3 regions of the Pedobacter jeongneungensis genome follow, and region 1 is predicted to be linked to each of the others. Evidence: riboswitches for the same ligand, from Rfam matches in the RefSeq annotation. Region 1 holds a riboswitch; each other region holds the start of a gene.

Region 1 (7,782 bases):
TAACTGGTGAGGGTAAACCATGCCGGTAAAGCTTTTAAACGTCGGGAATTTTCGGGCAGGAAGTTTAAATAACTGAAATTCTCCATGGGGTTACCCAAATAAGCCGCATTAGAATTCTGGAAAGTTTCTACCTGCAACAACTGGTGTTTTTCTTTCACAAAAAATACGGCACTTTCATAAGGTACATTTAACCATTTATGGCAATCAACCGTAATACTGTCGGCATTTTCCCAGCCTTTAACCAGGTGGCTGTATTTAGGGGAACAAGCTGCAAAACCACCAAAGGCGGCATCAATGTGCCACCAGAAATTGTATTTATTTTTTAATGCATTGATTGCTTCAAAATTATCGAAATCGACTGTATTTACTGTTCCGGCACTAGAAATTAAAATGAATGGTTCGCCATGTAGCGCTTGTATTTTCAGTTCCAGGTCGGCAGCATCCAACGCTTCGCGATTACCTGCCAATACATTTACCTGTATCACATTGCCACTACCCAAACCCAACATCGATAAAGATTTTATTGATGAGGAGTGTGGCGTAGCGGATAATATATTCACCTTGCCGGAAAGCCCTTCTCTCGCAAAATCTTTACCCAGCTGTTTACCAATCCATTGCCTGCCGACGGCAAGGCAAGTAAAATTTGATAAAGTAGCTCCCGTTACAAATCCACCAAAAAAATCTTTAGGCAGGTTAAAAAGTGATAGTAATAATTGGATGGTTTCCAGTTCGATTGTAGCAGAAATGTCTCCGCCTCCATTTGCACTTTGTGTATTTTGATCGTAGATAGTTGCAAGCCAATCGCCTGCAATAGCAGCAGGTGTTGTTCCTCCGGTTACAAAACCCCAGTATCTCGGGCCAGATGAAGCCACCATAATGGGCTCAAAACGCTGATTAAATTGTTTTAAGGCTTCAATGGCTCCGGTACCTTGCTCGTTTAAATCACCAATAATCTCCACATCACCCGAACTGGCTGTCGACCGTTCATGAATTTGATTTAAATAATCAATTCCCTGTTGTTTAACCCCGGCGAGTATGACATCGAGGTTTTGTTCGTCAATATTTAAATTATTCATAGTAATCTTGTTTAAGGAAAAAGAAAAACGATACCCTTACGATACAAAATAGCTTTTTTGCTCGTCGAGATTTGTAATCTCGTCGAACTGTACTGTGGATTTTAAATCCACAAAAAGATATCTGAAGACGGGATTGCAAATCCCGACTAACGAATAGTCTACTAAAAAATAGCTTTTGCGATCTTTTTGGTTTGCTCAGGGCGACCCATCGTATAAAAGTGTAATACCGGAGCGCCAAAATCAATCAGTTCTTTACATTGTTTAATCATCGCTTCCGTACCAATTTCCTTTGCCTCGTTGTTATTTTTAGCGTGAGAAAGTGCATCGGTTAATTCATCAGGTAAATCAATGTGAAAAATTTTAGGCAGCACATTTAACTGCGATAAGGTACTGATCGGTTTCAATCCTGGTATAATGGGAATATTAATGTCGTTCTCTCTGCATTTCTTTACAAAATCGAAATACTTCTGGTTATCGAAAAACATCTGTGTTACGATAAACTCTGCACCGGCTTCTACCTTCTTTTTCAAATATTTGAAATCGGTACTCATATTTGGTGCTTCAAAATGTTTTTCAGGATAACCGGCAACACCGATACAGAAATCACTTTTAAAGGTTTCTACGTCTTCGTGCAAAAATTTACCTTCGTTATGGTTTTTGATGTGTTCGATTAAATCTGTTGCATAACAATGTCCGCCAGGAGTTGGCACAAAATTTCCATCTGCTTTTCGGGCATCACCACGCAATGCCAAAACATTATCGATACCTAAAAACTGTAAATCGATCAGCGCATTTTCAGTTTCTTCTTTAGTAAATCCACCGCAGATTAAATGCGGAACGGCATCAACCTTATATTTATGGATAATGGCCGCACAGATAGCAATCGTACCCGGACGTTTGCGGTAAGATACTTTTTGAAGCAAACCATTGGCCTGCTCTTTATAAATATAATCTTCGCGAAGCGATGTTACATCAATAAAAGGAGGATTAAATTCCAGCAGAGGCTCTATTGCATCGTAAATCCATTGAATACTTTGCCCTTTTACAGGTGGTAATAATTCGAAAGAGAATAAGGTTTTACCTTTTGCGTTTTTTATATGGTCTGTAATCTTCATACCGTAGTTTGGTTGTCATGCTGAATGCAATAAAGCATTATAGCATATTGCAGTTCCTGTTCTTTACGACTGCAAGCATCAATTTATATGTTCTTCATTTAGTGATCCTTCGTTGCACGCAGGATGACAAAGTGATAGGTTAATAAGCTAAATTCGGACTTAACCATCGCTCCACTTCTTCAACCGGCATATTTTTCCTGATGGCATAATCTTCAATCTGGTCTTTGGTTATTTTTCCTAATCCGAAATACCTCGAATCAGGGTGAGCGAAATAAAATCCACTTACCGCTGCTGTAGGATACATGGCATAACTTTCTGTTAAATGCAAACCGATTTTATTTTCAGCATCCAATAACTGGAATAAAGTTCCTTTTTCGGTATGTTCCGGACAAGCCGGATAACCTGGTGCCGGACGGATTCCTGCATATTCTTCTTTAATCAGCTCCTGGTTACTCAGGTTTTCATCCTGTGCATAACCCCAATACTCTTTACGTACCCGCTCGTGCATGCGTTCTGCAAAGGCCTCTGCCAAACGATCGGCCAGTGCTTTGGCCATGATGCTGTTGTAATCGTCATAATTGGATTCAAACTCATTTACCAGCTCATCAATCCCAATACCTGCCGTTACGGCAAAACCACCGAAATAATCCTGAATGCCGCTTTCTTTTGGTGCAATAAAATCAGATAAGGCGTAATAAGGCTGGCCATCTACTTTTTCGGCCTGTTGGCGGAGAGTATGAATTTTGACTAGTTTGGCGTTTGGAGTTTGGAGTTTGGAGTCTCCCAACTCAGCACCCTCAACTCTCAACTCGATATCGTCTCCTACTGCATTTGCCGGCCAGAAACCAATTACGGCTCTCGCGGTCAATAATTTCTCATCGAGGATGCGCTTTAACAAAGTCTGTGCATCATCAAAAAGTTTTTTGGCCTCATCGCCCACATTTTTATCATCAAAAATTTTCGGATAACTCCCCCTGAGTTCCCAGGTATGGAAAAATGGTGTCCAGTCGATATAAGGTACCAGTTCTTCTAAAGGATAATTATCAAAAACCCTTGTACCGGTAAATTCCGGAACAGGCAGATTAGGCTGAAAATCGATTTTAAATTTATTTTCGCGTGCTTCTTCAATCGTTTTAAAACGTTTATCCGAGCGCTTGTTCAAATGTGCTTCGCGTGCTTTATCGTATTCTGCCCTGATGCCTGCAATATATTCGTCTCTGGTATCAGGATTCATTAAAGTGCTGCAAACGGTTACACTTCTTGACGCATCCAGCACATGGATGGCTGGTCCGGAGTAATTTGGAGCTACTTTTACTGCAGCATGGATCCTCGAAGTTGTGGCGCCACCTATGATTAATGGAATGGTAAAACCTTCGCGCTCCATTTCTTTTGCAAAGTGAACCATTTCATCCAGCGACGGGGTAATTAAACCACTTAAACCAATAATATCGGCATTAATTTCTTTGGCTTTTTTAATGATTTCCTGTGCCGGAACCATTACGCCCATATCTACAATTTCAAAGTTATTACAGGCGAGTACCACACCCACAATATTTTTTCCAATATCATGCACATCGCCTTTAACAGTGGCCATTAATACTTTACCTGCCGACGAATTCTGATCCTGATCGGGATTATCTAATTTCTCTTGCTCTATAAATGGCAATAAATAGGCTACAGCTTTTTTCATTACCCTCGCTGATTTTACCACCTGGGGCAGGAACATTTTTCCGGCACCAAATAAATCACCTACGATGTTCATTCCATCCATCAATGGTCCTTCGATTACCTGAATCGGGCGGGCGTATTTTTGCCGGGCTTCTTCCACGTCATCATCCAGGTACTCCACAATTCCTTTCACCAAAGAATGCGATAACCTTTCTTCAACAGAGCCTTTTCTCCACTCTTCATCTTTAACAACCTCTTTACCTTTCGATTTTACGGTATCGGCATATTCTACCAAACGCTCCGTTGCATCTTCTCTTCGGTTTAACAATACATCTTCTACCCTTTCTAACAGTTCAGGCGGAATTTCCTGATAAACCTCCAACATCCCCGCATTTACAATTCCCATATCTAAACCAGCCTGAATGGCATGATAAAGAAATGCCGAGTGCATGGCCTCCCGAACGGTATTATTACCCCTGAAAGAGAACGAAATATTCGAAACCCCACCGCTTACTTTGGCATAAGGCAGGTTTTCTTTAATCCAGCGGGTGGCATTGATGAAATCGACAGCATAATTGTTATGCTCTTCGAGTCCTGTTGCTACAGTTAAGATATTCGGGTCGAAAATAATATCTTCAGGCGGAAAGCCGATTTCGTGTACCAGGATATCGTAACTTCTTTTACAGATTTCCTTTCTGCGCTCGTAATTATCGGCCTGACCTTGTTCATCAAAAGCCATTACCACAACCGCAGCACCGTATTGCATAATTTTACGGGCACTCTCACGGAATTTATCTTCCCCTTCTTTTAAAGAAATGGAGTTTACAATTCCTTTTCCTTGCAAACATTTCAGGCCATTTTCAATAACCGACCATTTGGATGAATCGACCATGATGGGCAATTTGGCGATATCAGGTTCTGAAGCAATGAGGTTTAAGAATTTGGTCATTGCCGCTTCCGAATCCAACATCCCTTCATCCATGTTTACATCGATTACCTGTGCACCACCTTCTACCTGTTGCAAAGCAACGGCCAATGCAGCTTCGTAATCGCCACCCAAAATCAGTTTAGAGAATTTTGGAGAACCTGTAATATTGGTTCTTTCGCCGATATTTACAAAAATACTATCTGGAGTGATGGTTACCGGCTCTAATCCACTTAAACGCATGTAAGGCTCCAGTACAGGTATTTTCCTGGGTTCAGCTTTTCTTGCATTTTTGGCAATACAGCCAATATGCTCAGGTGTAGTACCACAACAGCCACCCACAATGTTTACAAAACCAGAGGCAATAAAATCATCCACCAGATGAGCCGTTTCGTGTGGTTGTTCATCATACGCACCAAACTCGTTCGGTAAACCTGCATTTGGATAGGCCGAAACATAACATCCGGCTTTTGCCGCTAACTCTTCAATGTGCGGACGCATTTCCTTTGCACCCAAAGCGCAGTTAAAACCGATACTTAATGGTTTTGCGTGCATTACAGAGTTTAAGAAAGCTTCGGCAGTTTGACCAGAAAGCGTTCTGCCAGAGGCATCGGTAATGGTACCCGAAATCATGATTTCGAGTTTACGGCCAATTACCTCTTCATATTTTTTAATGGCCACAATGGCCACTTTTGCATTTAAAGTATCGAAAATGGTTTCGATTAGTAACACATCCGAACCACCATCTACCAGGCCACGTACCTGTTCGTAATAGGCTTCTTCGAGTTCATCAAAATAAACCGCCCTGAAACCGGGATCGTTTACATTTGGCGACATAGAAAGGGTACGGTTGGTTGGACCAATGGCACCGGCAACAAAACATTTACGATCAGGATTTGCCGCCATAAACTCATTTGCAGCTTCTTTTGCCACCCGTGCACCTTCAAAACTCATTTCGTAAGAAAGGTCTTCCATCTGGTAATCGGCCATGGAAATGCGCTGGGTACTGAAGGTATTGGTTTCGATAATATCGGCACCAGCCGCCATATACTCCAGGTGTATCGTTTTTATAATATCCGGACGCGTGATGTTAAGCAAATCGTTATTGCCTTTTACATCACAGGGATGGTCCTTAAATCGCTCTCCCCTAAAATCTTCTTCGGTTAAGGTATATCGCTGAATCATGGTACCCATTGCACCATCAATCACCAAAATACGTTTCTCTAATTCTTCTCTTATGCTCATTCTAGTTGTTAGATATGAGATGTGAGACATGTGATATGAGAATTATTAAGCACAAATTATGACTCAAATCTCATATCTATCATCTCAAATCTCAAAAAAAGGCTTATCTAAAAAGTTGGTACGTGAATCGTAATCCTAAACTTATCTGGTCCCGAATTTATCCGGGATAGAATTTAGCACCTTGTATGGTTACAGGTTGCTAAGACTTCGTTGGGTCTAATCCCTCCGTCTTTCTTAATAAGCGTACAAAAATGCAACAAAGCTACATCAATTCCAAAATTTATCGCTTTGCTACCAAATAAAATTACAAAGGCCATGCAATTCTGCACAGCCTTTAGAATATTGTTCTGTTTTTGAAATTAGCAGATTACCTTTTTATGATATTTTCTATTATACCAAACTACCATATAGCTCATCCAAATTCCACTGCCAGAACTTACTACAAAGACGTTATCAGTTATAAAAATAGTGATCACCACCTGAATGCAAGCACCAATTAATAGAAAACCCGCAATTGCCAAAAACTTATTCATTATTATCTTCTGTTACCGAAAATACGTAGTAAGAAAAGAAAGATATTTAAGAAATCAAGGTATAAAGATAAAGCGGCAACAATAGCCATTTTTTTAGATTCTACCTGAAGAACCTGCTCGCCACTGGCCTCAATCCCTTCTCCAATTCTTTTGATTTTCTGCACATCGTAAGCAGTTAATGCTGTAAATATTGCAATACCAATAAAAGCCATAAACAGGCTAAATTGTTCGCTCTGGATAAACATATTAATTACACTCGCAATTACTAAACCAATTACACCTACCATTAAAATAGGCCCAAACTTGCTTAGATCGATGTTAGTAGTGTAACCCATAACTGCCATGATGCCAAATATACCTGCCGCACCAGCAAAACAGCTTACTATTGAACCTGATGTGTAGGTTAATAGGATAAAACTTAAACTTACTCCGGTTAGTACAGAATAAAGCACAAATACGCCAATTAACGCGGGCAATGATAGTCTGCTTAAACCAAAACCCATCAATAAAACAAGGCCAAGCGGCGCAAACATAGCGATATAGCCAAAGATCGACATACTTACTTTTCCGGTTGCAGGATTAATATTTAACAGATACTGCATTAACTGCTCATTTGTACCAAAAAGATAAGCAGCTACGGTAGATAAACTTAATGCAACGAACATCCATAAGAATACGTTTGCAAAGAATTTTTTAGAAACAGATTTTCCCTGTACAAAAACACTGTTGTCCTGATATTGATAATTTTGTTGTTCCATTTTTAAATTTATTTTAGCAATTATTTATTGAACGAAGAAAATCCTTCGAAACTTAAATCCTCATCAATTTTTTCCCAATGTATTCCAAAGGGTGATATATGATAATCTTCCCGCTCCTTATCACTGGCATTTAATAGTTTTGGAAACCAGCTTAATGGATGGCTTTTACTTTCACCTGTTGAGGTCATAATGAATATATGATTATTTTCAAACCACACTTTTATTTTATTTTCCATGATATTCGTGCCACTTTGCAATAATAATTTCTCTATTCTCCTCTATCAAAGATTGTGCAAGATTAATATCTTTGTTTTTTAGCCCTTTATTACTCACAAGTTTAACTTCTTCTACTTCAAATTTAGCCTCACCGTCTGCATTTCTGACATGTATATGAATAGGCAAATGTTCATTTGAATAAAAGAAGAAACGAAGTCCAAAAATTATAAATAATGTAGGCATTGT
Region 2 (7,782 bases), on a different contig from region 1:
TGTTCGGTATCATCAGTGGCTACAAAATAGCCCATCCTGTTTTTCGATTCCAAAATACCCCTGCTGATCAGTTCTTTATAGGCCTTACCAATGGTTTCTTTGGCAAAACCGGTTTCCCGCATCATTTCATTAACGGAAGGCAACATATCGCCTTTGGCAATTAATTTATGATTCAGGCCATTGATGATTCCCTGTACAAGCTGTTCGTGTTTCGAGAAAGAATTGATGATGCTCAAATTTTTGATTTCATTGAACAGCTTTTCCTTATTCATACAGCAATATTTGGTTTAATCGATTTACTAGAGGTTAATTTGCCCGAAATATATAAATTTAATAGAGATTATCGGTAAAAATTTTATCGTTGTGCCTGCTGATGCCACAGATAAAGATTACGCTAATCATTGGGTATATTAATAACGCACATGAGTTTGCCACGGAGACAAAGATGATCACGGAATACCCTTAGAACAATTCTTTTACTCGTTGTGTCATCCTGAGCGTAGCCGAAGGATTTATTGCATAGTTAAATATTAGTCGCCACGGAGACGCAGATAATCACAAACTCTTAGAACAATTCTTTTTACTCGTTGCGTCATCCTGAGGGATAATTAATTTTATAAAAATCAATATGAATAACAGAAGAATCTTCGCGCAATGATAAGTCGCTAAGTTCGTCATTGCGAGAAGGCTTTTTCAGCCGACGAAGCAATCTTTCTAACAATGATCGCTAGCAGGAAAGATTGCTTCGTCGTTCCTCCTCGCAATGACGACCTTTCTAAATCTGTCAATGGTAGCGTAGCCGAAGGATCTGTTATCATAAAAATATTTAATTCATCCTGTTTCTTTGGAGACAAAATGTAACAACAGCTATCGTAAAATGTCTAAAACTTTTAACGGTCTCATAATGTTTAATTAAAAAAAGAAAAGAACATGGGAATTTTAAAAACAGCAATTATTGGCGCTGCAGTATATGCAGGCGTGAAATATATCACTAAGAAAGATCCGGTTACCGGACAATCAATCGTTGACGAATTATTGGACCGTGCACCGCAATGGGCCGATAAAGCAAAAGGTTATGCAGAGGACCTTACCTCAAGAGCAAGCAATGCCGCTGAGGATTTAGCCAGATGAATAGCTTGTAGAAATAAGGAGCCCGAAGAGGCGAAATATTTATTTCTCTGATCAAAAAAAAAACGTCCCGATGCAAAATCGGGACGTTTTTTTGTTTTTAAATGTCAGGTGGTAACACCCGACATCACCTTGAGAATCATCGTCTTTCCCGCGCAGGCGGGAATCTTAAAGCCTGTTGCTTTTAAGACCAATTTTTCTTACAGATTAAAACTAAAAAACATCAAACCAAAGTTTGGTGGTGAGTAAATCCGCTCCCTGGCTGCTTACCGCATTTTTATAATTTTGTCCGTTTAACGATTGCTCGGTACCAGGATATATAAAACGTACCGGGATTTTACCGTTCAGCACTGTATTTACCGAAGCCTTTAGCTGTGGATAATCCAGCCTGCGTTGCTCAGCCCAGGCTTCTAAACCCTGACCGAATAAAGCAATCCATTTTTGCTCACCAATTGATTTTTTATAATTGGTGGCATCATACTGCACTGCGGTGCTATTCAGATACGTTTCGATATTACTATTAAGATTATTCAAACCATATTGTGCATAAGACGCCGTAATGGCCTGTTTGTATAAATCCTGCGCATTTTCTGTAGTAAAACCGCGGGCCGCTGCTTCTGCCCTATCAAAAAGTACTTCGGCGTAACTTAAAATCACTGCGGGTGCTTTAGGATCAAGGAAATAAGCGCCGGGTTTTGAAGAGTTTGCCAAACCAATAGCACTTGCTTCAGAGTTAGTAGAACCATTCGGGATCCCCACATAACCTTGTGGTTCCTTTTCGGTTTTACTGGCATAAACAGGTAATCTTGCGTCACCTAATGCCGTAAGCCTATCTACAATCGTCTTACTGATCCGGTAATCATTTCTCGTTTCAAATGAAGCCGCCACCGGATTTTGCTGAGGTGAAACATCATAATCGAGTTTGGCATTTTCTGAATTAGCAGAAATGTACAGGCCACCTTCTGCCTTTATTTCGTCTATCACCTGTTTAGCTTTGGCAGGATCTTTATCCGCGATACGCAGAGCGATGCGAAGGCGTAAAGAATTGGCAAATTTTTTCCAGTTTTCGGTATTTCCCTTGTAAATAATATCGCCGGCAATACCATTGCCCGATTTTAAATTTAATGCCGTCAGCGCTGATTTCAAATCTTCCAAAACACCATAGTACACATCCTTTTGCTTATCGTAAACTGGCGTAATAAATTGTTTAATTTTTCCTGCCTGCGTATAAGGGATGTCGCCATAAGCATCGGTAAGCAGTAAAAATGTCCACGATCTTAACACGAGTGCAACTCCCCTGTAAACAGAATTACCTTGTGCATCGCCCAGTTCGATAATTTTATTATAACCTGGAATACTCTGTGCGTAACCGGTAGACCATAAGGAAGTAAAACTACTGTTCGAATAAATAAAACGATCTTCTTCTGTGTATTGTACTTTAGCCCAGTGCTGTGCAAAAAGCAGGCTCGAGTTCATATTATTGGTTACGCCCCAATAGGCATCTACAGTAGCTTTAGTGGTGCCTGTAAGCAAATAATCGGGTACGGGAATTTCGGGCGCATTCGGGTTGATATTCACCTCATCCAGTTCTTTGTTACATGATGAAAAGGCAATTGCCAAAATGGCCAGTATATATAGTTTCTTATTTTTCATGATGATGATAATTAAAATTTAACATTCAGGTTGATGCCATAACTGCGTGTACTTGGATTGGAAAGACTTTCTAAACCTTGTCCGTTACCCGTATTAAAAGCTACTTCAGGATCGATATCAACAGTATTGCGGTGGATAATCCAAAGGTTACGGCCAACAAGCGATACAGAAACACCCTGTAAACTTAACGGACGAAGCCATTTTGCAGGTAAGTTATAGCTTAATTTCACTTCGCGAAGCTTAACATAGGAAGCATCAAAAATATTGGCTTCGTCTATATTTCTGAAGGTTTTATAATACTGTTGAGCCGGTAATATTTTCTCATTGCGTTTGCCATCGGCGGTTATGCCATCAAAAATAATCCCGTCATCATAAACCGTTACACCTGCAGGAGCAGTTCCATTTACCCTCACGGTTCCGTTTGCCTTATCATTGCCGGGATAGTAATAAGAAATCCCCCCATATTCAGCCGCCCTTCCAGGAAGTGTAGAAGCTAAAACCCCTGTATAGGTTCCTGTAGCATAAGTTCCGTTATAAATAGAGCCACCAATGCTGGCATCAACCAATACACCTAAACTAATGCCTTTGTAGCTAAAAGTATTGTACACCCCACCAATCCAGTCAGGCGTATATTTTCCCAATACCTGTTTGGTAGGATTTGTAGCCGGTGCTCCGGTGGAATTAACAATAATATTTCCACTGGCATCTCTTAAAAAAGCAGTTCCGAACAATGAACCATAAGGCTGGCCAACCGTTGCAATTACCTGTGCAGAGTTTGAAGCCACAACATAATTCGTTAAGAATTTCTCGGCATCTAACTCAATTACCCTGCTCCTGTTTGCTGCAAAATTGAAATCAACATCCCAGGTAAAGGCTTTTTTAATTGGCGTGATGCCTAATTGTGCTTCTATCCCTTTGTTGTTGATTTTGCCTGCATTAAGCAGTTTAGAGCTAAAACCTGTACTCTGACTTACATCGGCAGCTAAAATCTGGTTGTAACTGTTAGTATTGTAAGCACTTAAATCTAAACGTAACCTTTTATTAAAAAATACAGCCTCAGCCCCAAGTTCTGTAGAGGTAGTGGTTTCAGGCTTAAGATCAGGTTTTAAATCGATAGAACCAGTGGTGAGCTGTGGATTGCCCGCAAATGGCGCACCAAATGCGTAAGTGTTGATCAAGCGGTAAGGATCGGCGTCTTTACCTACTTTAGACCAGCCTCCACGGATTTTTAAGTAATCAAGTACCTCACTTTTAATGTCGAAAGCTTCGGTAGCAACAAAACTTCCGTTAAACGACGGATAAAAATAAGACCTGTTTTGCGCCGGCAAGGTTGATGACCAATCGTTACGAGCGGTAATATTGGCAAAAAGATAATTTCTGAAACCGATTTGCCCCGAAGCATAAACACTATACGACTTCAACCTAGATAAATTGTTTGAAGAGATAAGCGGATCGCGGGAGTTTTTAAGCGTATAAAGTCCGGCGATGGCCAGTTTTGGTGCACTCTGATCGTTCTGTTCGATGTATTGCCTGCGGATATTACCACCACCCAATAATTCTAAGCTAAAATCATCGTTTAATTGTTTGTTAAAATTCAGTGTTGCATCGGTATTATTTTCGCTTACGGTAAAGGCACTTTCAGTATAAGAACCAAAAGGCGTTCCGTTGGTTCCATAAGCAATCCTCACTTTACGCCTGTCGTTATAATAATCTGTTCCCGATCTGAAATTAAAATTAAGTCCGTCAATAATCTTATAATTAAGGGCTAAACTACCGATAATCCGGCTACGGTTTTGCGAAACGGTATTTTCATAAGCTACCCAATACGGATTGCTATAATAGCTGTTGTTCCAGTTAAACGTTTTTCCATTTTCATCTAAATAATTTTTTAACTGGTTGATATCAACCTGACGGCCAAACCAGGTAAACTGCAACATGGTACTGGTTGAGCGTGAGCCGCCTGTACCAGGTAAATTATCTGAGTTAAGTTTACTGTAATTCGCATTAGCAGTTAAAGTTAATTTCGGAGTTATCTTTAATGAGGTATTTAACACAAATGAATTTTTCCCCTGACCAGAGTTCGGCACAATGCCAACCTGTTTCAAATTGTTGTAAGAAATCCGGTAATCGTATTTTTCGCCTGCATCTGCAACCGATACCCCATTGTTTAATGAATAACCGGTTTGGAAGAAATCGCGTACATTATCCGGATGCGCAATAAACGGAACAGCAACGCCTTTCGAATAAAATTGAGGGATTAATCTTCCATCCAGTTTTGGTCCCCAGCTTTCATCTACACCATCATTTAAACCTTTACCGGCACCATCTACATAACTAAACTGCCCTTCTGAGCCTTGTCCGAATGCATTTTGATATACTGGTAGCGTAAGTAAAGTTTCTAAAACCGCGTTTGAATTGATGGCAATGCCAAGTCCTTTTTTCGATTTACCGGTTTTGGTTTTGATCAGGATCACCCCTGCTGCAGCCCTGGAGCCATATAATGCCGCAGCATTTGGTCCTTTTAGCACACTCATCGATTCGATGTCTTCCGGATTGATATCTGAAATTGTATTTGCATAATCTCTGGCACCCGCTGAATTCAATTGTGAGTTATCCACCGGGATCCCATCTACCACAAACAAGGGCTGGTTATTACCTGCTATCGAAGTTTCTCCCCTGATCACCACCCGAGATGAACCCATGCTTCCCTGGCTGTTGGTTACCCTTACACCGGCAATTTTTCCGGCCAGCGCATTTACCAGGTTCGATTCTTTTGCCTCGGCTACACGATCGCCTTTTAATTCCTGAACGGCATAACCCAGCGATTTTTTCTCCCTCGATATGCCTAAAGCCGTAACTACCACCTCATCTAAGGCATTATCGCTCGATTGAAGGATGACCGAAATTGGTCCGTTTTTGCTAATTTGAATCTCCTGGGTTTTAAAACCGATATACGAAAATACCAGGGTACCTTTTTCCGGTGCATTGATTGAAAAAGCACCTTTGCCATCCGTAATGGTAGTTTGTTTGGTTTCTTTTATAAGGATGGATACCCCTGGGAGTGTTTCACCATCTGCCGACTTCACCGTTCCGGTTATGGTGGCATTTTGAGCGAATAATTGCTGCGTAATAAAAAGCAGCAAAACAAACGCTATTGATTTAAAATTTGTGAACATGTGTGTGTGTAATTAATGATTAGATTAAGGATAAAAATTTGGCAAAAACGATTCCTGCACAGTTAAAACCGTGTTTTTATTAAAGAATAAGAAGGAATGGTCAGATCAGAAAGCCTGTTAAAATAAGGTTACCCTAACAGGACATACGCATTCGGGAATACGTACAAAGGTTTGCATTAAGGGATTTTAGCTCGTCTGTTTTTTTCATTTGAATGATTTTCTATAAAACATAATTTACTTATCAAAAGCAGCATCCGGGCAAAAAAAAAGCACCCCTTAAATCAGAAGTGCTCCATATATTTTTATAAGGATAACGCAAACAACTGACTTAACTACCCCAGATTCATCCGGGATGGAATTAGCACCATTTCTACTTAAAGATGGTTGCTAAGGCTTCACAGGGCCATTCCCTCCGCCTTTCTTGATAAGTATTTTAAAATAACTGGGGCAAAGGTATAACTTATTCGATTTATCCTATAGTTTTTATAGATTTTTTTTGAAATATTTTTTCTTTGGCTATATCGTCCGTATATTTGTCGACTAATTTAGTCGATTAACACACATCCCAATGAACATAAAATTCTTATTAACTACCGCACTGGCCATATCAACTTCCATAACTTTTGCTCAGGATCAGGCTGTTTTAGCCAATAACCAACAAGTAAAGGCCAATGAAAAAAAATTAAAAGCATTTGTTGCGCTGGGTACCTGGCGTGGAATTGCCAAAGTAAAGGAAGGTTTGGATATCCCTTTCAATTTCGAAATCAACGAAAAAAGTGGTCAACAGAAATTATATTTTCGAAATGCGGAAGAAAGATTTGAAGGTGGTTTGGTAAAACAGACCGCGGATTCGCTTTTTGTAAAACTTGATCAGTTTGATAACGAACTGGCTTTTGCACTTGTAGATGGTGATCATTTATCAGGTACGTTAAGAAAGCAGGATAAAGCAGGCAAACCTTTAACCATTGTTGCAGAACGTAAAAATTACCGTTTTGAAACGCTTAATAAGCCAGCCACCGCTGATTACTCGGGAAGTTACGATGTTGTTTTTAAATCGCCCAATGGTAAAGACGAAAAAACAGTTGGTTTATTTAAGCAAACCGGTAACAAACTTACCGGAACTTTTTTACGCGTAACCGGAGATTCGCGTTATCTTGAAGGTGTAGTAGAAGGCAATGAATTTCAGCTTTCGAGTTTCATCGGCTCCTCTCCTGCTTATTACAAAGGTACTTTTCAGCCGGATGGCACTTTAACAGGCGAAATTTTAGGTGCCAGGGGAAGTCAGGCTTTTACCGGAACCAAAAATAAAGATGCAGCCCTTCCTGATCCTTACAAACTTACCTACCTCAAATCGGGATATAAAACGCTTGATTTCAGTTTCCCTGATGTAAACGGTAAAAAGATTTCGTTGAAAGACGAAAAATATAAAAATAAGGTCGTGATTTTAACCATTACCGGAAGCTGGTGCCCCAACTGTGTTGATGAAGCCACTTTTATTGCACCATGGTACAAGGCAAACAAAAAACGCGGTGTAGAAATTATTGCTTTACATTACGAACGTTCAACCGAACCTGAATATGCAAAAAAAGTAATGACGCGTTTCCGTGAGCGTTTTGGTATCGAATACGATCAGGTACTTGCAGGCACTGCCGATAAACAAGTGGTATCTCAATCATTACCGGCGCTTGATTCGTTTTTATCTTTCCCAACCACCATCATCATTGATAAACAAGGTAATGTGGCACAAATCCACACCGGTTTTAATGGCCCGGCAACCGGAAAGTTTTATGATGAATTTGTAAAGGAATTTAATGGAGAGATTGAT
Region 3 (7,782 bases), on a different contig from region 1:
ATTTCATCAGGAGTATTTTTCAGCACCACGTTAATTACGCCTGCAATGGCATCAGATCCATATTGGGCCGCAGCACCATCACGTAAAATTTCGATACGGTCTATCGAACCTACCGGAATGGCATTCAGATCGTATCCGGTTGCACCATTACCCAAACCACCCCAACTGATGTTCGAGCTTTTATGTCTTCTTTTTCCGTTTACCAGCACCAACACCTGATCAACCCCCAAGCCTTTCAATTGTACGGTAGAAGTTGCCGAAGCGGCATCGCCACCACCGGAAACCGAAGAGTGGAAAGATGGTGATACATACTGGAGTAACTGCGTTACACTGGCCTGTGGTGAGGTTTGCTGCAATGTTTTCAAATCGATTACATCTACCGGAACAGGCGAATTAAGTTTGGTGCGGTTAGCATTCCTCGAGCCTACAATCTGTAATTCGGTTAAAGTATTATCAGCTTGTTCGAGCGAAACGTTCAGTTTGGTAGCTGATCCGATTTCTACCGTAGCGGTTTTATAACCAATGTAAGATACTTCGATGAAACGACCGTTTTTGGTTGAAATTTTAAATGCGCCATCTTTATCGGTAACGGTAAAGCCATCTAATCCTTTGATCCTTACCGATACACCGGGCAATGGTGACTGGTCTTCTGCAGCAACCACCACCCCGGTGATGATCCGCTGCTGGGCAGATAATTTTGAGTAAATAACTGTACTCAGCAGCAATATTAATAGTAGTTTTATCTTCATGTTGTTTATTTTGGAATAGACATGCCACTGGCCGTTCAACCTTTTTTCGGGTTGAAAAATGTTTTAAAATTGATTTTTCGGATTTTGGCTATTGGCCTGTTTTATGGTTTGGTTTTTTGAAATCTGTCGTCGGTTAGCGACAGTAAAAAAGCTTCAATATCGTTTATTTCAGTTTCACTTAGTCCCAATGGTTTATTTAGGGAAAGATCCCTGTTTTTGCCATTTTTAATTACTGCATCTGGGTTATTGTAATACTGGATCACTTCTTTTAGTGTTTTAAACATCCCGTTATGCATGTATGGGGCCGTTAGGCCAACATTTCTTAAACCCGGGATTTTAAAATGTCCTTTATGTTCTGGATTACCGGTTACATCGAATCTACCCTGGTCTTTCAACTCTTCATCGTTAAATAATCCTATGCCTTTAAAACGATCGGCAGTAAAATCTTCACCCGAATGACAGTTGTTACAGTTGGCTTTTCCGATAAATAACATTCTGCCACGTTTGGCATTTTCGGATATGGCTTTATCATCACCATTGATGTAACGATCATAAGGACTATTTGCGGTTTCTAAAGTCCGTTCGAAAGAAGCAATGGCCAGCAGTAAATTCTTTTGTGTGGGCGGTGCATTAAAAATCTTTTGAAAAAGCGCTGCATATTCTTTGTCTTTCTGTAACCTATCGATGGCATCAGCAATGGGCAGGTTCATTTCAACCGGATTGATGATGGGTTGCAAAGCCTGATCTTCGAGAGAGGCTGCCCTGCCATCCCAAAAAAGATTCGGCCGGCCCGAAAGGTTGGTTACCGATGGAGAATTTCGCGTTCCCTTAGTTCCGCCAACGCCCAAACTCACCTTTGCGGTATCGGCAAAAGCAAATTCGGGTTTATGGCACGAAGCGCAGCTGATGCTTTTATCTTTGGAAAGAATCGGATCAAAAAACAATTTTTCGCCCAAACGCTCCCTGCTGTTGATTACTGTGGGATCATCGGCACCAAAACCGGCCATCAGTATCACTAAGGTGATAAGACTTAGGGGGATTATGAATTTGCTTCTTTTCATTGGTTTATTTGGGTAATATCAGATTCTGCTGTCCTACCATTGACAGACTCTATAAAAAGGGTCGTCATCTCGACTGAAACGCAGTGAAATGGAGAGATCTACCTCGAGATAGATTTCTCGGCTACGTTGCACTTCGCTCGAAATGACGGTACTTTTTTGGAAATCATTTAGCCAGAGGCAGGGAGAACAAACATCCTCCCACACTCCACTAACCTTAACAAGAGATTTTTTAATTATTGGCAACAAGCTGTACATTCAGCTCAAAATCATCATAAATGGTTTTGTCGCCAAGGTTTTCAAAAAAACTTTTTGATCTGAATTTGATATCATACTTTGTTCTGTCGATAATAATTTTTGCATTGGCAGTTACTTTGTTGCCATCTTGCTTAACCGTAGCCGGGAAACTGATTTCGTTCGTAATGCCTTTAATGGTGAGTTTTCCTTTTACATCATAAGTTCCTGCACCTGTACTTTTGGCCGAAGTGATATTGAAAGTGGCTTTATCAAACTTATCAACGGCAAAAAAATCAGCACTTTTTAAGTGGCCCAATAGTTTTGCATTGGTTTCTTTATCCGTTAAATCGGTTACCGCAATGGTTTTGGTATCCAATTCAAAACTTCCGCCTTTTAGCACTTTATTATCGAGGGCCAAAGATCCCGAAGTAACATTGATGGTTCCCGAATGTTCGCCGGTTACTTTTTTAGCCAGCCAGGTTAATTTACTCTGTTCGGCATTTACTTTATAGTTTACCAGTTTACTTACCGAAGTTTCGGTATGTGCTTTAACTTTGGGTTTTGGTCCGTTTAAAGCGGTTAAAGATCCAGCTACGATGGTGGTAGCAATAAGTGCAATCGTTTTGTACTGTAACATTATATTTTGGTTTTTAGTTTAGGTGGTATCTATTTTCCATTTGCCTGCGCCTCAAAATAGGCTGCCGACGGTACTGGTTCTGCAATTAATTCGTCCAGCACTTTATTGAATTTTTTCTCGTAATCATCGTAATATTTTCCGGTAACGGTTCCGGTGTATCCGGTGTAGATTTCGCGTACTTCTCCTTTACGGTCGATAATAATGGTGGTAGGGTAAGCGATAAATTTGTTTAAAGCTGGCAGTTTATCTGCAACCAAACGTTTATCAGCTAATCCGCCAAACAGGATATCATATTTGATATTGTATTTATCGCGGAGTTTACCCAGGGTATATTTTCCATATTCCAGGTCGTCTTTCTGTTCGAAACCGATAGCAATAGCCTCTACACCCCTTTTGCTATTTTTATTGAACCAGGGCGAAAGAAATACGGTTTGATCGGTACAGTTAGGGCACCAGGTACCTACCAGTTCTACAATCACCACTTTACCTTTATATTTATCGTCGGTTAAGGAAACCGGTTTGCCGTTGAGGTCTGGAAAAGTAAAAGCAAGTTTTTTAACGCCCTCTTTTAAGTGTGTTAATTTGTAGGGATCGGGCAATTCTGCCTGACTATCTTTTACACCTGTAAACTTTAAGTTATCGTAAATCCCCTGACTGATTTCGCCAGAAAGTGTGCCATCTTCGTTAATGGTACCTTTATATATTTTCGGGCTCGGGCCGCTGAAGCCTGAAAGCACAAACTGGTTTCCCTGTACGGTACCTTCGAGCTCGCGGCTATCGCCTGTTACCTGCATAATTACGCCGGTAAGTTTATTGCCTTCCTGTTTCAGTATGGCTACTTTATTTGGGACAGCTTCTTTAGAAAATCCTTTAAATTCCCATTTACCGGTTAAATTTGCGGTAGGTGCTACATCTTTACCAGGTTCAACAAAGCGGTACGATTTGCCCTGCTCTGCAGTGAAAGGCAAAGCATTGCCCTGTAAACCCGGCACTAAGCTTTTATATTCGCCAGAAATCCTGCCATCGCTTTCTATTTTGGCTACCAAAGCAGCATCGTAGGTATTCATTTTGATGAACAAAGAATCCTGACCTAAATATTTGATGTGGAAATCATCTCTGCGTGTTCCGTTTAATAAAGTGAAGGTAGCATGCTCGGCATCTTTTCCTTTGAGTTCGAAATTAAACGGTACTTCGGTTTCAGCAACCTTGAATACGCCTCGCCATATTCCTTCTTTTATAAATTTTTTGGCCACTTTTGGCTCTTCGTCTACCTTATTTACAGCAAAAGCTGCAGTAGAAATGAGGGATGCCAAAGCCAGCACCTGCATTTTAGCATAGTAATTTTTCATCTTTTATAATTTTAGGTGTAGGTTAAAATATGGGCTGTATCTCAATTTTTTGACGTATTCTTGGACGAGTTACTTTGGCAGAATAAAAAAGTCCGTCAATGCGAGGCACGAAGCAATCTTAAAGCGCACACTTTTAGCGATCGTTGTAAGATTGCTTCCTCGGCTGAAAAAGCCTCCTCGCAATGACGACGTTTTGCGTCCATTCAATAACCAGGAAACTTCTCTGTCAATCATACTATTAACAAATCTTTATATACAGCCCAATATTTAATATAGTTGGTTTGGTTTTATTTACTTTTTAATGTTTCGGTAGAGGCGAACTTTTCGGGTACTGGTTCAGCAATCAGCTCGTCTAACACTTTATTGAATTTGGCTTCGTAATCGTTAAAGTATTTTCCGGTTACGGTTCCGGTATAACCGGTGTAGATTTCCCTTACATTTCCTTTTCTATCGATAATAATCGTAGTTGGGAAAGCAATGAATTTATTTAGCGCAGGCAATTTTTCGGTCACTACTTTTTTATCGGCAATGCCTCCAAAGAGGATATCGTAAGTGATACCATATTTTTCTTTCAGCTTGCCTAAGGTATATTTGGCATATTCCAGGTCATCTTTCTGCTCAAAACCAATAGCAATAGCTTCTACACCGCGTTTTTGGTTCTTTTTAAACCATGGTGAAAGGAATACCGTTTGATCGGTACAATTCGGGCACCAGGTACCAATGGTTTCGATAATCACTACCTTACCTTTGTATTTATCATCACTTAAAGAAACATTTTTCCCGCTCAGATCAGGGAAGGTAAAATCAAGTTTGCTGTAACCTTCTTTAAGGAAAGTAAGTTTATAAGGATCAGGAAGTTCGGCTTTTTCGTTACGCTGACCATCAAATTTCAGGTTTTTGTAAATTCCAAAACCCTGTTCGCCGGTAATGCTGTTATCATCGTTGATTTTTCCCTTCACAATAAAAGGACTCGGCCCGGTAAAACCCGACAATTCAAACTCATCGCCCTGTACGGTACCTTCGAGCTCGCGGGTATCGCCTACAACGGTCATAATTACACCGGTAAGTTTGTTGCCGTTCTGTTTTAACAAAGCAATTGAGGCCGGTACAGCTTCTTTGGTATAGGTTTTAATTTCCCACTTACCAGTAATGTTGTGTTTTGGAGCTACATCTTTACCCGGTTCTACAAAGCGGTAACTTTTGCCATGTTCGGCAACAAATGGCAAAGAATTGCCCCTGAAACCGGGTACCAGACTGCGGTATTCGCCAGATAAGGTACCATCAGTTTCGATCTTCGCTACCAGCGCCGCATCATAAGTGTTCATTTTTACGTAAATCGAATCGTCGCCGAGTCGTTCTACGTGAAAATCATCGCGTCTGGAGCCATTAATGAGTGTTAAAATGGCTGTTTTTGGTGTTTTTCCTTTTAACTGGAAGTTAAAAGGCACTTTTGATTCGCTTACACTAAACTCTCCCCTCCAGATCCCTTCTTTAGGGAACGGTTTTGCCACCCTGGCTGATGCAATGCCTCCCAGTAGCAATACTGAGGTGGTTAGGCATGCAATTTTTGAGGTAATTCTCGTTTTCATAATCATCATTATTAGTTAAACACTATCGTTTTAGAGTTTTTGATAACAAGGCACAATGATTCGCACGGAAAACCATACAGCAAAGCTACAGGCTGTTTAACAGCTGTTATTGCATCATGATCTTTAACGGGAAACGATGTGTTTACTTGTTACCGGTTAATTTATAATCTATTGCTAGATCAGTTTGAGCACTTTTTCCTATGGAAAGTTGCTAGAAGTTCAACGAGTACTGACTCTCCCTTCTTCTGTATAAATCAACTAATTAATGGTGGTGAATTAATTAGAGTAATAACCTAAACTAGTGGTGGTGATTAGTTTTGGCTGTTCCTGATACCCCGGCAACTTATTGACTGAAATACATGACCACCATAATATTCTATCAAAATGCCCCGGGGTACCAGGATTTTTAAATGAGAATATCTGAATGAAAACCTTTATCAGGTGATCCGTATCTTAGCTTATATTAGCGGCAACAGCAGTTATACTGACCTGAAAAATGGATCAGAGAATATGGCTGAGGTTGTCTGCGGAGTTTCATATCGAACGTAGATTTGCTGGTGAACTGTTTTAATTTTTTGTAAAAGTATAAACTTTGAACAATTTACACAAGTATTCCTATAGATTTTATAGACTTTATTTATAATCAATTGATTTACAGTAGAATAATTTATTTTTTTAGCAAAGAGCGCTGGGGAGAGAGCATGGAGGGAGAGCATATCGCTTCGTCATCTCGACTGGAACGCAGTGAAACGGAGAGATCTACCTCGAGATAGATTTTGCTTCGCAGAGCCTTCGGGTTCTCCCCTACGCTCGAAATGACGATAATTTGAAGGAAGTAAACACAAAGAATGTATCGCCTGGATATTCCATCATCCATTTTCCATCATCCATTAAAAAGATCCTTCGTTGCACTCAGGATGACAGCCGAAAAAACAAATTAAAAAAAAGCTACTATTTCTATAGAATTTATAGAATTAATTTTTACCTTTGTTCTGTCTTATACGAAAAGCAGATAATAAGCTAATCGAAAAAGAACACATAGTCATGTGGCCGAGTGGCGAGGTAAAGGTCTGCAAAACCTAGTACGGCGGTTCGATTCCGTCCATGACGTCTGAAATTATATAAATACTTATCAAGAAAGACGGAGGGAATGGCCCTTTGATGTCTTAGCAACCTGTTTTTAACAAGGTGCTAATTCCATCTGCAGGTAGCAGAAAAGATGAGTTTGAAAATAGCCAATGTGGTTATTTTCGACGAATGACTAACGGCTATCCCCTCTTTCTGAAATTGGTAACCTAAATTTTAAGAAATGTCAGTTCATTTTGATTACCCATCAATCAGGGATTTTTTTGAAATCCATGGAAATACATCCTGCGAAAAGTTAAACGACTATGAACATTGCAGGGCCGAATCAGACCGGCTTTATAATGAACAGTTAAAAGAAAGCGAAGAAGAAACTCCAAAGGAAAATCAAGAAAAAACAGACACCTGAGCACAAATAAACGGCTCATTCATATAAAAATCCTGAAATGCATTTAATACCACCGCCATTTTCAATATCGACCAAAAACTTATTTTTAACCGTTTTAAGCCTTTTTCTTTTCACAACCCAATCCAGGGCACAAACAAAAGACCCCTCTCCCATTAATTTTCCTACGCCTAAAAATGTAGATCACATGCTGTTCTATCTTCAGCGCGATCCGAACACAAATACGCTTATTTATGCTTTAAATCTGAAAGAAAACGGCAATGTTGATGCCGATTCGCCCATCCAGGTATACTGGATCCGTTATGGAGAGAAAGGGCAAAAGAAAGATCTTGGTTATATCCAGCGAAAATTTGCCTATGGTATTGATACAAAAGCATTAGGAGGCGATAAATACGAATTTCGCTTTGTATCGCATAAAAAGCTACCCTTTTATCTGCAACGCTCCGCTGATAAAAGTTATCATGCTTGGGTAACGATTAATAACCATACAATAAAAGTTAACCGCTTGTTTATAAGGATACAGGGCGGAAGTTTCTGGCTCCCGAATGTAAAATATGCCGAGATAGAGGGAACTGATGAAGCAACTGGTAAGCCTATTGTGGAAAGGGTAAGTGTAAAGTAGTCTTTCGACTCCATACATGTTTATTAACCCCAAAGAATACTGAGGGAAAATG

What was found. A riboswitch is a leader RNA that binds a small molecule or an ion and turns the genes downstream of it on or off. The one in region 1 is predicted to bind S-adenosylmethionine.
Region 2: it holds a riboswitch for S-adenosylmethionine, as region 1 does, so the genes downstream of both, ABD769_RS09215 (SusC/RagA family TonB-linked outer membrane protein) here and metH (methionine synthase) in region 1, are expected to answer to the same signal.
Region 3: it holds a riboswitch for S-adenosylmethionine, as region 1 does, so the genes downstream of both, ABD769_RS04165 (peroxiredoxin family protein) here and metH (methionine synthase) in region 1, are expected to answer to the same signal.

Annotation. Positions count from the first base shown of each region.
Region 1 covers NZ_BAABBY010000007.1:95,248-103,029, forward strand. Annotated here, with positions in the region: gene ABD769_RS14645 (pyridoxal phosphate-dependent decarboxylase family protein) at 1-1,076, opposite strand, end outside; gene metF (methylenetetrahydrofolate reductase [NAD(P)H]) at 1,238-2,191, opposite strand; gene metH (methionine synthase) at 2,331-6,029, opposite strand; SAM riboswitch class I at 6,168-6,273, opposite strand; gene ABD769_RS14660 (Bax inhibitor-1/YccA family protein) at 6,565-7,320, opposite strand; gene ABD769_RS14665 (DUF2442 domain-containing protein) at 7,341-7,556, opposite strand; gene ABD769_RS14670 (DUF4160 domain-containing protein) at 7,546-7,779, opposite strand.
Region 2 covers NZ_BAABBY010000004.1:230,467-238,248, forward strand. Annotated here, with positions in the region: gene ABD769_RS09200 (GntR family transcriptional regulator) at 1-272, opposite strand, end outside; gene ABD769_RS09205 (YtxH domain-containing protein) at 931-1,131, shown strand; gene ABD769_RS09210 (SusD/RagB family nutrient-binding outer membrane lipoprotein) at 1,342-2,781, opposite strand; gene ABD769_RS09215 (SusC/RagA family TonB-linked outer membrane protein) at 2,793-5,957, opposite strand; SAM riboswitch class I at 6,283-6,388, opposite strand; gene ABD769_RS09220 (TlpA disulfide reductase family protein) at 6,526-7,782, shown strand, end outside.
Region 3 covers NZ_BAABBY010000002.1:83,826-91,607, reverse strand. Annotated here, with positions in the region: gene ABD769_RS04185 (TonB-dependent receptor) at 1-749, opposite strand, end outside; gene ABD769_RS04180 (cytochrome-c peroxidase) at 851-1,810, opposite strand; gene ABD769_RS04175 (YceI family protein) at 2,040-2,681, opposite strand; gene ABD769_RS04170 (peroxiredoxin family protein) at 2,711-4,030, opposite strand; gene ABD769_RS04165 (peroxiredoxin family protein) at 4,318-5,619, opposite strand; SAM riboswitch class I at 5,778-5,875, opposite strand; tRNA gene ABD769_RS04160 (tRNA-Cys) at 6,660-6,730, shown strand; SAM riboswitch class I at 6,746-6,845, shown strand; gene ABD769_RS04155 (hypothetical protein) at 6,929-7,111, shown strand; gene ABD769_RS04150 (DUF4833 domain-containing protein) at 7,149-7,730, shown strand.